Regions from separate parts of the Lactococcus sp. S64 genome, predicted to be linked through region 2. Evidence: riboswitches for the same ligand, from Rfam matches in the RefSeq annotation. Region 2 holds a riboswitch; each other region holds the start of a gene.

Region 1 (4,307 bases), on a different contig from region 2:
TCCTAACTTCTAAAAGGCGTTAGGCATATCATAAAAAAACATTAGGAGAAACAAAATGAAAGAACAAATTTTTGATATTATCGAAACCGTATCAGGCACAGACGAATTCCGTGAAGACTTAGACATGGATTTATTTGAAGAAGGAATTCTTGATTCAATGAGAGCCATTATGCTCATTGTTGAATTAGAAGGCGCTTTTGATATCAGTCTTCCACCATCAGAAATGGACCGTGAAGATTGGAATACAGCAAATAAAATAGCAGCACGCGTTCAGGAAAAAAAGGATGAAAATTAAAATTTTTAGAGCCATTGGCCCATTAATTGCAGCTTTAGCCCTTGTTGGCTTACTGATATTTCTCCCAATAAATGTTGGTATGAAATACTCAAAAGACCAACTTGTTAAATTTGCTCAATCACCACTAAATACTCCAAGCTTTACAGGCTATTCAATTAAAAAACAAGCCTATTCAGACCCCGAGTTTTTACCAGTTCTTGGTTCATCAGAAATGGAACATGTGGATTCTTTTCACCCAAGTGCCTATTTCAAAAAATACAATTCTGGTTTTACGCCATTCTTAGTAGGACAACCAGGAACAACTACTTTAACCCACTTTTTCTACATGAACTCTGTGGCAAATGAGTTAAAAAATCGTAAAATTGTTTTTGTCATTAGTCCACAATGGTTTTCAAAACAAGGAATTGTTGAAAGTGAATTGAAAAACTTTGTATCCAAAGGTGAGATTTACGGTTGGTTAAAAGAAGCAAACCCTAAAGCAGATACCACCACCCAACTTGCAAAACATTTATTAAGATTTAGATCGCTTAAATCTGAAGAGACGATTTATAATTCTCTAGAACGTCTAGCAGATAAAAAACCACTGACCGCTCTACAAAAAATGACTGTGGCGACCAATCTTCAGTTTTGGCGAAAAGAAGATTTACTCTTCTCAAGTGTTTCACAATTCACAGCACAACCTCTTGGACTTACACCAAAAATTAATAAGTTTGCTAAAGAATTACCCAATGATCCAACCTCTGAAAACTTAGAAAAATTGGCAGTTGACCAAGGAAAAGATAGTTCAAATAACAATCCTTTCCAAATCAATAATAAAGTTTGGGATAAGAAAATAAAATCTAAATATAAACATCTAGAAAATTACAAAAAACATGTTTCCTATTTAGAAAGTCCAGAGTATCAAGATTTCCAACAGCTCTTAAATGTGTTTGCCAAAAATAATAATGATGTTTTATTTGTTATTCAACCAGTAAACGGCTCATGGTCATCTTACACTGGAGTATCAAAAGCAACACTCGAAAATTTCAGCTCTAAAATTAAAACACAATTGCGCAGTCAAGGCTTTTATCAAATTGCTGACTTAACAGATATGTATAACACGCCTTATGCCTCTGGTGATACTGTTCACTTTGGTACTAAAGGTTGGTTAGCCACAGACAAAGCGATTGAAAAATTCATGAAGACACCAAGCAAGGTCAACTATCATATTGATAATTCGTTATTTTTATCAAAAGATTGGGCAATGAATGGTGCAACAGAGTCTATAGTAAATTAAAAATAAAAAAGATTGACAAAAAAGAATATGTCAGTTATAATAATAAAGGTTATGTCTATGACATAATCGTCGGTAGGTGAGGCTACCGCAGGGATACGGGTTGCTGCCGCAGAGTCGTGGAGACACGATGAGAGGGCTAACAGTTCACGTCGACAAACAAGGCGTGAAATAGTGCAACAACATTGCCCTGCGGAGCTAAAGCTTGAACGATAGCTTGTAACTGATTCGCTCTATAGTAGTGGTATCTTTTTTGGAATTATTCCCTTGCCTACGTTTAAGTTTTGTAGGCAAGGTTTTTTTATATTTAAAAAGGAGGTGAAAACGGAAATGGAATCCCAGAGTATTAATAGTCCCGAGCCTGATAGGCCGCAGATAATTAACGTGATAAGAGCAGCTTTCCGTTTTTATCACCTTCTTTAAAGTGCCTAACGTTTGGGACTGTACACACAAAAATATTATAGAATATGAGGTACAGACCAATGAAAAAAATTAGAAAAACACTCGAAAACACAAAAAGAGCTACAACATTTGTAGATAACAATGAAATAAATGCAAGATTAGAATTTGCAAAAACTTCTACAAAAGAGGAGCTATTTCAAAAATTTAAAACATCAAATAAAGGATTAAGTGAAGAACAAGTAGAAATCTCTCGTGAACAATATGGAGATAATACGATTACGCGTGGTAAAAAAACTTCACTTATTAAACGGCTTTATCAAGCGTTCATCAATCCTTTTACCATTATATTGTTTGTCTTAGCATTAGTTTCAGCTTTTACGGATATTATCTTAGCAGCTCCTGGTGAGAAAAATCCCCAAGGACTCATTATCATTACTACAATGGTTTTAATCTCAGGAATTCTGCGTTTCGTTCAAGAGACTAGAAGTGGAAATGCTGCTGAGAATCTCTTAAAAATGATTACGACGACGACAAACGTTCATAGATTAGAATCAGGAAGTCAAGAGATTCCTATTGAAGAAGTTCTCGTAGGCGATATTATCCATCTATCAGCTGGAGACATGGTTCCAGCAGACCTTAGGATTATTCAAGCAAAAGACTTATTTATCAGCCAAGCCTCTTTAACTGGTGAAAGCGAACCAGTAGAAAAACTAGATTTAGCTACTGATGAAAAAGATGATTCAATCACAGAGTCAGTAAACCTAGCCTTCATGGGTTCAAATGTCATTTCTGGTAGTGCTTATGGAGTTGTAATTGCAACTGGAGATGCGACCATTTTTGGTGAAATGGCAAAAAGTGTAACCGAAGACTCAACTAAAACAACTTTTGAAAAAGGCGTTAACTCAGTTTCATGGGTCCTTATTCGCTTTATGTTAGTTATGGTTCCATTTGTCTTATTGATCAATGGTTTCACTAAAGGTGATTGGATGGAAGCTGCACTATTTGCTTTAGCAGTTGCTGTTGGTTTAACACCAGAAATGTTACCAATGATTGTGACAACTTGCCTAGCAAAAGGTGCAGTCACAATGTCAAAAGAAAAAACAATCATCAAGAACCTAAATTCTATTCAAAATCTAGGGTCAATGAATATTCTCTGCACTGATAAAACTGGAACATTAACACAAGACAAAGTAGTATTAATGCGTCATTTAGATATTCATGGGCAAGAAAATATTCGAGTATTAAGACATGGATTTTTGAATAGTTACTACCAAACTGGTTTAAAGAATTTAATGGATTTGGCAATTATCGAAGGAGCCGAAGCCAAGCAAGATAAAAATCCTGAACTGGGTGGTCTAAGTAGTAAATATACAAAAGTTGATGAAATTCCTTTTGATTTTGAAAGACGTCGGATGAGTGTCGTAGTAAAAAGCAATACTAATGGAGCGACTTCAAAAACTCAAATGATTACTAAAGGTGCAGCTGAAGAAATGTTAGACATCTGTACTTTAGTCGAAGATAAGGGAAATGTTGTTCATTTAACTCCTGAACTCAGAGCATACATTCTGAAAAAAGTTGATGAACTTAACGAAGAAGGAATGCGCGTGATTTTAGTCGCTCAAAAAACAAATCCTTCACCAGTAGATACATTCTCGGTTCAAGATGAATCTGAAATGGTGTTAATGGGTTATCTTGCCTTTCTTGATCCACCCAAAGAATCTACAGCAAAAGCAATCAAAGCACTCAATAAATATGGGGTATCAGTTAAAATCTTGACTGGTGACAACGATAAAGTTACTCGTTCAGTTTGCAAACAAGTAGGACTTCCAGTTGATAAAACTATTTTAGGTTCTGATATCGACCAATTAGATGATAATGAATTGGCAAAGATTGCCAAGGAAGCTTCTGTTTTTGCTAAGTTATCACCTCAACAAAAAGCCAGAATAGTAACAACACTTAGAAATTCAGGCAATAGTGTCGGCTATATGGGAGATGGTATTAATGACGCAGCAGCAATGAAATCATCTGACGTTGGAATTTCAGTAGATAGTGCTGTAGATATTGCCAAAGAGTCAGCTGATGTAATTTTGTTAGAAAAAGATTTAATGGTTCTTGAAAAAGGAATTATTGAAGGAAGAAAAACCTATGCTAACATGATTAAGTATATAAAAATGACAGCAAGTTCTAACTTTGGTAATATGTTCTCAGTTCTAATCGCTAGTGCATTTTTACCATTTATCCCAATGTTATCTATTCATATTCTCTTACTTAATTTAATCTATGATTTCTCTTGTACCGCTATTCCTTGGGATAATGTCGATGAAGAATATTTGGTTG
Region 2 (4,307 bases):
TGCATTTATACTGAGGATGAGAAGTCACCTTTTTATGAAGCAGCACAAGATGCCTATAAACGCTTGAGCCAAATGACAGATGCTAAAGGACGTCAACTCAAAGTTCATAAATTGACTTGTCCAGCTAAAAATGTAACGATTAAAAAACAATTTAGAATTGATACAGTTGAAGGAACAATGCCACGTGAAGACGGAGATATTTGTATTGCTTCATATATGAATTTCTTGATTACAAACAAAGGAGTTATCGTACCACAATACGGTGATGAAAATGATGCTCTAGCATTAAAACAAGTTCAAGAGATGTTTCCAGACCGCGAAATAGTTGGCGTGAACACTGTTGAAGTAGTTTATGGTGGAGGAAATATCCATTGTATTACTCAACAACAACCTAAAGCCAAATAAGGAGTAGAGAGGATTTAACAGAAAATGGCAAAACGTATTGTAGTTGCTCTAGGGGGGAATGCTATTTTAACTAGCGACCCTACAGCGCAAGCACAATCTATGGCACTTAATAAGACTGCCGAACAATTAATGCCTTTAATAAAAGACAATGATGTTGAAATGGTCGTCACTCATGGAAATGGCCCCCAAGTTGGTAATTTACTTTTGCAACAACTTGAAAGTAATTCAGTTAAAAATCCGGCAATGCCACTTGATACAGCTGTTGCTATGACTCAAGGGCAAATCGGTTATTGGATGGCACAAGCTTTTACAGAAGCTCTTGCTAATAATGGAATGTCTGATGTTCCATTTGTTTCTGTAGTGACAAGAACAGTAGTTGATGCTAATGATGAGGCTTTTAAAAATCCGACAAAACCTATTGGACCTTTTTATAGCCAAGAAGAGGCTAAAAATATTCAGACTCAATATCCTGATTGGAAATTGATTGAGGATTCTGGACGAGGTTACCGAAGAGTAGTTCCTTCACCTTTACCTCTCAAAATTGTTGAAGCTAACGCAATTAAACCATTGTTAGAATCATCAGCTTTGGTTACAGTATCTGGTGGCGGAGGAATTCCTGTTATTGAAAAAAATAAGGGATATCAAGGAGTTGAAGCGGTAATTGACAAAGATTTTTCGGCAGCAAAATTAGCAGAACTTGTTGATGCTGATGAACTAGTTATTTTTACCTCTGTCGGTGATGTCTTTTTAAATTTTGGTAAACCCAACCAAAAAGCGTTAGGAGTTGTACCAGTTAGCGAAATGCGTCAATATCTAGAGGAAGGTTATTTTGCGGCAGGTTCTATGAAACCAAAAGTGGCAGCAGCTGTCGCTTTTGTCGAAAATACTGGTAAGCAAGCCACGATTACTTCACTTGAAAATGTGGAAAACTTTGTTAAAAGTGGGGCAGGAACACGGATTGTACCCGATTTAGTTTAAAAAAAGTATTTTTCAAAATAATTTATTTAAAATTTGAAATAAAAAGAATTTAAGTAGGTTACCCGTTTTAATTTGACAAAAAGTATAGCTAGTGCTATACTTTTTTTGTAGTAAATAAAAACTAATCATATTAGGTGAGGTTACTCTGAAGAACATAGGTTATCGCTCAAAACTGTCGAGAGACAATAATGGGTAAAGCAGGACTAGTCGAATCAAGGCTTTTCCAAGATAACTAGAAATATCATTTCTTACGTCTCAGAAAGCCAAAACTCAAATGTCGTGATTAAATAGACTAATAATCTATTGATTTTGAGAGCCTCCCTTTATATGAAAAGGAGGCTTTTTATGTCAAGAAGAAAATATCTTGATACAAAACAACCAAAAGTAAAATCTATTATGGGTGATTTTATTTTAATTGGTATTATTTGTTTGTTTGCATTTATTCTTATTGTGACACAAATAACTATTAACCAACCCCTTTCATCGTTACCTTCTCAAAGTTCAGTGGATGATGTCAAGAAAATGCACGATTTTTTATCTATTGGAAACCTTGCGTATTTTTCAATGCGAACAATGTTTCGCATGATTGTAGGAATGATGTGGTCAATTTTATTCTCTGTTATTTGTGGTGTATTGGCAATTAAGTTTAAAACTGCAAGAAGAATTATTTTGCCGATGGTCAATTTCTTAGAATCAGTTCCTTTATTAGGTTTCATGACATTCACTACTGCATTTTTACTTGGATTATATCCAGGTAATGTAATGGGAGCTGAAGCGCTTGCCATTTTTGCAGTATTTACTGGACAAGCATGGAACATCATGTTGTCACTTTACCAAATAATGGAAGTAGTTCCCAAAGATTTGAAAGAAGTAACATCACAATTTCGATATAGTGCTTGGGAAAAATTTTGGCGTCTTGAATTTGTATATTCAATTCCAGGCCTACTATGGAATCTTGTCATATCTCAGTCAGCAGCATGGTTTGCCATTGTTGCAAGTGAACAGGTTACCGTCGCAATCCCTAAGTCTGAAACTTTAATTTTGCCAGGAATTGGCTCTTATATTCAAGTTGCATTAGATCGCGCAGACTTTAAAGCTTGTGGTTTCGCTGTTATTGCTTTAATTATTAATGTCGTCATACTAAATTTCTTAGTTTTTCAACCTTTGGTTAAAGCTACTTATTATTATCGTTATGATGAAGGAACAACTCAAGGTAATCCTCCAAAATCAATTGTATACAATTTAGTAAAAGCATCTAATTTTGGAAAAATATTAATGAAATGGATTCAAAAAATAAAAGATTTCTGGATTTTTAAGTTACCTAGAGTTTGGTATATTCTTAGGATAAATCTTATTTTTAAATATCTAGGAAAAGTTAAGAAATATATTTCAATCATTTGGTATATCCTTTTAGGGTATGCGGTTGTTATCTCTGCTATTAAACTTTATAGATTCTTACCTCATGAAGATTTTTCAATAATCCCTCACTTAATGCTTTTAACTACATTGAGGGTAGTATTAGCAATGCTTATAGCAGCAGCGATTTTTACACCTCTTGGGGTTTGGGTTGCAAGTAACAAAAGACGTTTAAGCTTTATCCAACCAATTGGACAAGTTGTTGGATCGATTCCTTCAAACGTATATACTCCATTCATAGTAATTTTTATTAGTTTAGGGTATAAGCAACTTGAGTGGTGGATTTTGCCGCTAATCATGGTTGGTTGTCAATGGTATTACTTTTTCAATGTTATTGCTGGGTATTTAGCAATACCAGATGATATAAAAGAAGTCACAAAAATTTTTCCATTATCCAAGTTTAAGTGGTGGACTCGCTATCTCATTCCATCAATGTTTCCGTACTTGATAACAGCTATCATAAATGCTGCGGGAGCAGCATGGAATGCAGATATAGCAGCGGAAAGCCTACAGTGGGGTAAAGAAACAATAAATGTTACTGGCTTAGGGCAATATATTGCTGTGAATGATGGAATTAAAGATAAATCAGCACTTGGTACTTTGGCGATGTGTGCTGTAGTAGGATTGTGTATTATATTCGTTTGGCAACCACTTTACAAATATGCTAGAGAAAAATTCCATTATTAAAAAGGGAGGAAATAAGAATGGAAAAGAAAAATTTAATAAAAGTAACTTCACTCTGCAAAGATTATGGAGTAGAAAGATCAAAGAAATATATACAAGTTCTGAAAGACATAAACTTTACCGTAAAGGAAGGAGAATTTGTAAGTCTTATTGGACAATCAGGAGCAGGGAAATCGACATTATTGAGAAGTTTAGCTGGTCTTGTTCATCCAAGTCATGGAGAAATCATCTTTGAAGGAAAAAAGATTAAAGAACCGGATCCAAACATTAGTATGGTTTTTCAGAATTTTGCTCTATTCCCATGGTTAAATGTTTATAAAAATGTTTCATTTGGCATAGATAATAATTTGAAAATATCTAAAAATGAAATTAATGATAGAGTAAAAAAACTAATAAAAATGATTGGGCTAGAGGGCAATGAAAAATCATATCCAAGAGAAATTTCTGGCGGAATGAAACAAAGAGTAGGATTTGCTAGAGCTTTAGCCGCAGAACCTACATTATTATTACTTGATGAACCTTTTTCTGCTTTAGATGTTGTAACATCCAAACAGCTGTCAGATCAACTAATAAGTATGTGGTTAAGTCAACAAATTGTCACAAAATCAATTGTAATGATTACGCACGATATAGAACAAGCAGTGCAGATGTCTGATAGGATTATATTGTTAGATTCAAATCCAGGGAGGATTGCGAAAGTTTACAACATTGATATCCCAAGAAATCAAAGAACTATAAGTAGTATCTCAAGTATTGTTGAAGAAATTACTAATGAGATGGTAGTCATGACAGAACTTAAGGTTAATAAAAATTTTTAGTAGGTA
Region 3 (4,307 bases), on a different contig from region 2:
TTTAATCAGCTTCGCTTACATGGCAATCAATACTTTCTTCTTAACGGCTCTAGGTAAGATTGGTGAATTCCTTATGATTGTAGTCTTAGTTCTACAACTGGCGACGAGTGCAGGAACTTACCCCTTACAACTTGCGCCTAAAATATATCAAGTCATCAGTCCTTGGTTACCAATGACTTATGGTTTAAAAATGTTACGCGAAACCATTGGTTTGAATGGAGCAATTTTACCAGAAGCAATCCTATTTGTGGTTATTATCGCTCTCTTTACTTTCATGTTGAGTTTCTTCAAGAAATTCTCACGTTTTGCATAAAATAAATTACTGACAGAAAATTTTATGAATAAATTTTTTCTGTCAGTAATTTTTTATCTAGAAATTTTAAAATAAATTTGGTAAAATAAAGCTGTAAAAAGAATTTGACAATTTGGATTTGTCCTAGAAAGCACATTCGTTCAACTTTTAAAGTTTTGCTTTTTATGACAGCCTAAGGAGATAAAATGGCAGATAAATACACAGAAGAGCAAGTGAATGAAATCAAGGACAAAATTCTCTCTGCCCTTGAAAACGTCATTGACCCAGAGCTTGGGATTGATATTATCAACCTCGGATTAGTTTATGAAATTAGCTTTGAAGATAACGGATTTACAGAAATTAAAATGACATTGACAACAATGGGTTGCCCTTTGGCGGACCTTTTGACTGAACAAATTCATGATGCTTTGAAAGCAGTGCCAGAAGTTGGTGAAATCAAGGTGAACTTGGTTTGGTATCCAGCATGGACAGTTGATAAAATGAGTCGTTATGCCCGTATTGCTTTAGGAATTCGATAAATATAATAAAAAACTCCTTAGTCAGCATTGACTAGGGAGTTTTTTTATTTATTAACGAAATTCATTATTCAATTATAAGCTTTTTGTCTGTATATTTTAATCTTTGGTATTTTATTTTAAAAAATAATATTTTTTTCTTAGTTCTAATTTCTAAAAACTTAGTCATAACAAGAGGTTTAAACCAATAAAAAAACATTTAATTTAGGTAATACATTTGTTATTTGACTAAAAGTATAGGTCGTGTTATAATTTTTTTGCTTAGGAAATATTTTGAAAATTTAATTTAAGCAATTTTGGTTAGAGATTTTCTAACCATCGGTAGGTGAGGCTACCACAGGGATACGGGTTGCTGCCGCAGAGTCGTGGAGACACGATGAGAGGGCCAACAGTTCACGTCGAAAAAAGAAGGCGTGAAATAGTGCAACAACATCGCCCTGCGGAGCTAAAGCTTGAACGATACTGGGTACTTTAGTTCACTTGATAGTGTATCTTTTTGAAATCATACCTTGTCTACGTTCAACCGGCGTAGGCAATTTTTTTATAAAAAAGGAGGTGGTGAAAATGGAAGCACAGAATAACAGTGGCTCAGACCCTGGGAGCTATAGGAAGAAAGATAGCATAAAAATGGACAAGCATTTTTATCACTTCAATCTAATCTAGTTCTCTGAGTTAGAGCTGTACAATCAAAATCTACTATAAATCAGAAATTGAGGTACAAGCCGATGACAAAAATATTAATTCATACAACAATAAAAAATAAGAAAATAAGAAAGAAAAAGTTATTCATTGATTTGCAACTAGAAATACTCTTGTCGTTCATTTGGAAAATTAACGAAGGGGGATTCATTTATGGAAAAAAAAATTACAAAAAATAGTTTTTTAGATTTATCTATTTTGATTCCTTATTTGATTCTTTCAGCTGTTGGCTTACTCATGGTGTTTTCAGCAACTGTCCCCTATCAAATTAACCGAGGACTATCTCCTTATCGATTGGCAATTTCTCAAGGAGTCTTTATAATTATAAGTTTTGTGGCTTTAATTATTATTTATCGAGTAAAATTAAGAATTATAAAAAATGAAAAGATTTTAAAAATAATTTTTCTAATTATTATCTTGCTGATGATTTATTCAAGGGTGGGTCCTAATACATCAGCGAATGGAGCGCATGGATGGATTCCCTTACCAGGGATTGGAACTATTCAGCCGGTTGAATTTGCAAAACTTTTTACAGTTTGGTTTCTTGCTTCTATCTTTTCTAACAGACAAGAAGAGATTGAGAAAAATGATATTCAAGCAATTTTTAAGGGTAACAATCTCATAAAAAAAGTTGTAGGGGGGTGGCGATTTCCGATTATCTTACTAATGATAGTGGAACTCAGTATGCCTAATTTAGGAAATACAGCAATTATTGGGCTCTTAGCCTTGATAATGATTGGTGCAAGTGGAATTTCTTGGCGATGGTTTTCAGGTTATGGGAAGATGTTGCTTACGATTAGTCTTAGTTTTTTGCTCTTTCTTTTTATCAGTGGAGGCGATTTGATTCCAGGATCTTATATTAATGCTCGATTTAAAGCATTCGTTAATCCTTTTACTGACTTGGCTTCTTCGGGTCATCAACTTGCTAATTCATATTATGCGATTGTAGATGGTGGCTGGTTTGGAAGAGGACTGGGGAATTCGATTGAAAAACAAGGATTTTTGCCTGAAGCTCATACAGATTTTATATTTTCAGTAATAGTAGAAGAATTGGGAATCATTGGTGGAATTATAATCCTAGCTGTCATTTTTTTCATGATTACCCGAATGCTTTTGGTGGGGATGCGGGCAAAAGATCCATTTAATTCAATGATTTCAATTGGTTGTTCATCTTTTTTGTTGATACAAGTTTTTGTCAATTTAGGTGGAGCAATTGGTTTGGTTCCAGAAACAGGTGTCACCTTTCCCTTTTTATCACAAGGTGGATCATCATTTTTAATTTCAACTTTGGCAGTAGGACTGGTTTTGAATAGCTCGGCTGACGAAAAATTAAAGAGTTTAAGTAAGTTATAATTTTTAATAAAAGAAAGAAGTATTCTTGATATGAAAAGAAAAGAAATTAGACAAAAGAAAAAAATAAAAAGGTCTAAAAAAGTATATTTTGTTCGTTTTATGTCCCTTTTTGTTATTTTAGTCGTGGCAGTTAGTGCGGTTATCTATGTTCAAGCAGAGAAAACATTAACGAAAACTCATGTAAATACAAAAATAAAAAGTTCTAGTATATCTGCAAAAAAACCACTAACTATCTTGCTCATGGGAGTGGATACTGGTGATAATAGTCGGGGGGGTGCAGATTCATGGAATGGAAATTCAGATTCTCAAATTATTTTAACATTGAATCCTCGGACAAAAACAACCACTATTATTTCAGTGGAACGAGATACGATGACGAATATTGAAGATGCATCTGAAAAAATTCAATCTACTCAAAAAATGAATGCTGCTTATCCTTTAGGATTTAATAATGGTGGGTTATCATCTGCTGTCACTTATGCCATGAAAACCATTGGTAATCAAGTAGGGCTTAATCTTAATAATTTTATGATTGTTAATATGGACGGTTTAGTAAATCTTGTGAATGATGTTGGGGGAGTAGAAGTTGTCAATGATACTAATGGCTCAGATGTCTATCAAGGGACTGATTCAGGTAAAATAACTTTGCCTGGTTCAGATAAAATTGTAGATAGTGGAGCGATTTATATCTCAAATACAGAACCTGAATATAAAGCTTATGTTCCTTATCTTTCAGGAAATCCTAAGCAGCTCATTAACGGAGAACAAGCTTTAGTTTTTGCTCGAGATAGAGATACGTTAGCCAATGGGAATTATGGACGCGCCGCTCATCAACGAGAAGTTATGACTGAATTAATGAACAAGATGCTTAGTCTTAATAGTGTTTTTAAATATCAATCATTTTTAAATGATATTTCATCAGATTTTAAAACTAACATTTCTATAAATCTTGCTAATTTGACCGCACTTATGGCTTATAAAGATTGTCTTAATAAGGTAGTTTCTGTTCAATATCAAGGGGTAAGTCAAATGGTGGATGGTGGAAGTTATGAATTCATACCAGAAAATGTGGATTTGGCTATTCAAAATATAATGAGACAAGCAAATGATGAGTCTGTCACTGATAAGCTTGATCAAAGTGTCATTACTTATGAAAACTATTTTGGAAGTCAAATTGACCAATATTATATGCCTTCTGCGACGGTAACTATCAAAGGTGAAAAAAGTGAGACTTATGGAGTGGATACTAAAGGGAGTCTAGTAAAAATAAATAAGGAGAATGCCCAAGATTATGTTTCAAGTCAAGGAGGAGCTTTAGCCGCTAATTAAAATAGAGATAATAAAATAATGTTAACCAGTTGACATTATTTTATTTATAGGATATACTTAACTGGTTAACTAAATTAATAAATGAAAGGATAATATTT

Evidence for each region. A riboswitch is a leader RNA that binds a small molecule or an ion and turns the genes downstream of it on or off. The one in region 2 is predicted to bind magnesium.
Region 1: linked by a shared signal. The riboswitch ahead of mgtA (magnesium-translocating P-type ATPase) and the one ahead of IAE51_RS09000 (ABC transporter permease subunit) in region 2 are both predicted to bind magnesium.
Region 3: linked by a shared signal. The riboswitch ahead of IAE51_RS10200 (FtsW/RodA/SpoVE family cell cycle protein) and the one ahead of IAE51_RS09000 (ABC transporter permease subunit) in region 2 are both predicted to bind magnesium.

The regions. Positions count from the first base shown of each region.
Region 1 covers NZ_JACVUQ010000001.1:340,902-345,208, reverse strand. Annotated here, with positions in the region: gene dltB (D-alanyl-lipoteichoic acid biosynthesis protein DltB) at 1-13, shown strand, start outside; gene dltC (D-alanine--poly(phosphoribitol) ligase subunit DltC) at 56-295, shown strand; gene dltD (D-alanyl-lipoteichoic acid biosynthesis protein DltD) at 285-1,571, shown strand; M-box (ykoK) riboswitch at 1,633-1,793, shown strand; gene mgtA (magnesium-translocating P-type ATPase) at 2,051-4,307, shown strand, end outside.
Region 2 covers NZ_JACVUQ010000008.1:5,567-9,873, reverse strand. Annotated here, with positions in the region: gene aguA (agmatine deiminase) at 1-405, shown strand, start outside; gene arcC (carbamate kinase) at 430-1,383, shown strand; M-box (ykoK) riboswitch at 1,503-1,672, shown strand; gene IAE51_RS09000 (ABC transporter permease subunit) at 1,729-3,486, shown strand; gene IAE51_RS08995 (ABC transporter ATP-binding protein) at 3,504-4,301, shown strand.
Region 3 covers NZ_JACVUQ010000010.1:34,738-39,044, forward strand. Annotated here, with positions in the region: gene IAE51_RS10190 (YhgE/Pip domain-containing protein) at 1-313, shown strand, start outside; gene IAE51_RS10195 (metal-sulfur cluster assembly factor) at 499-831, shown strand; M-box (ykoK) riboswitch at 1,139-1,300, shown strand; gene IAE51_RS10200 (FtsW/RodA/SpoVE family cell cycle protein) at 1,681-2,880, shown strand; gene IAE51_RS10205 (LCP family protein) at 2,911-4,209, shown strand; gene rpsN (30S ribosomal protein S14) at 4,307-4,307, shown strand, end outside.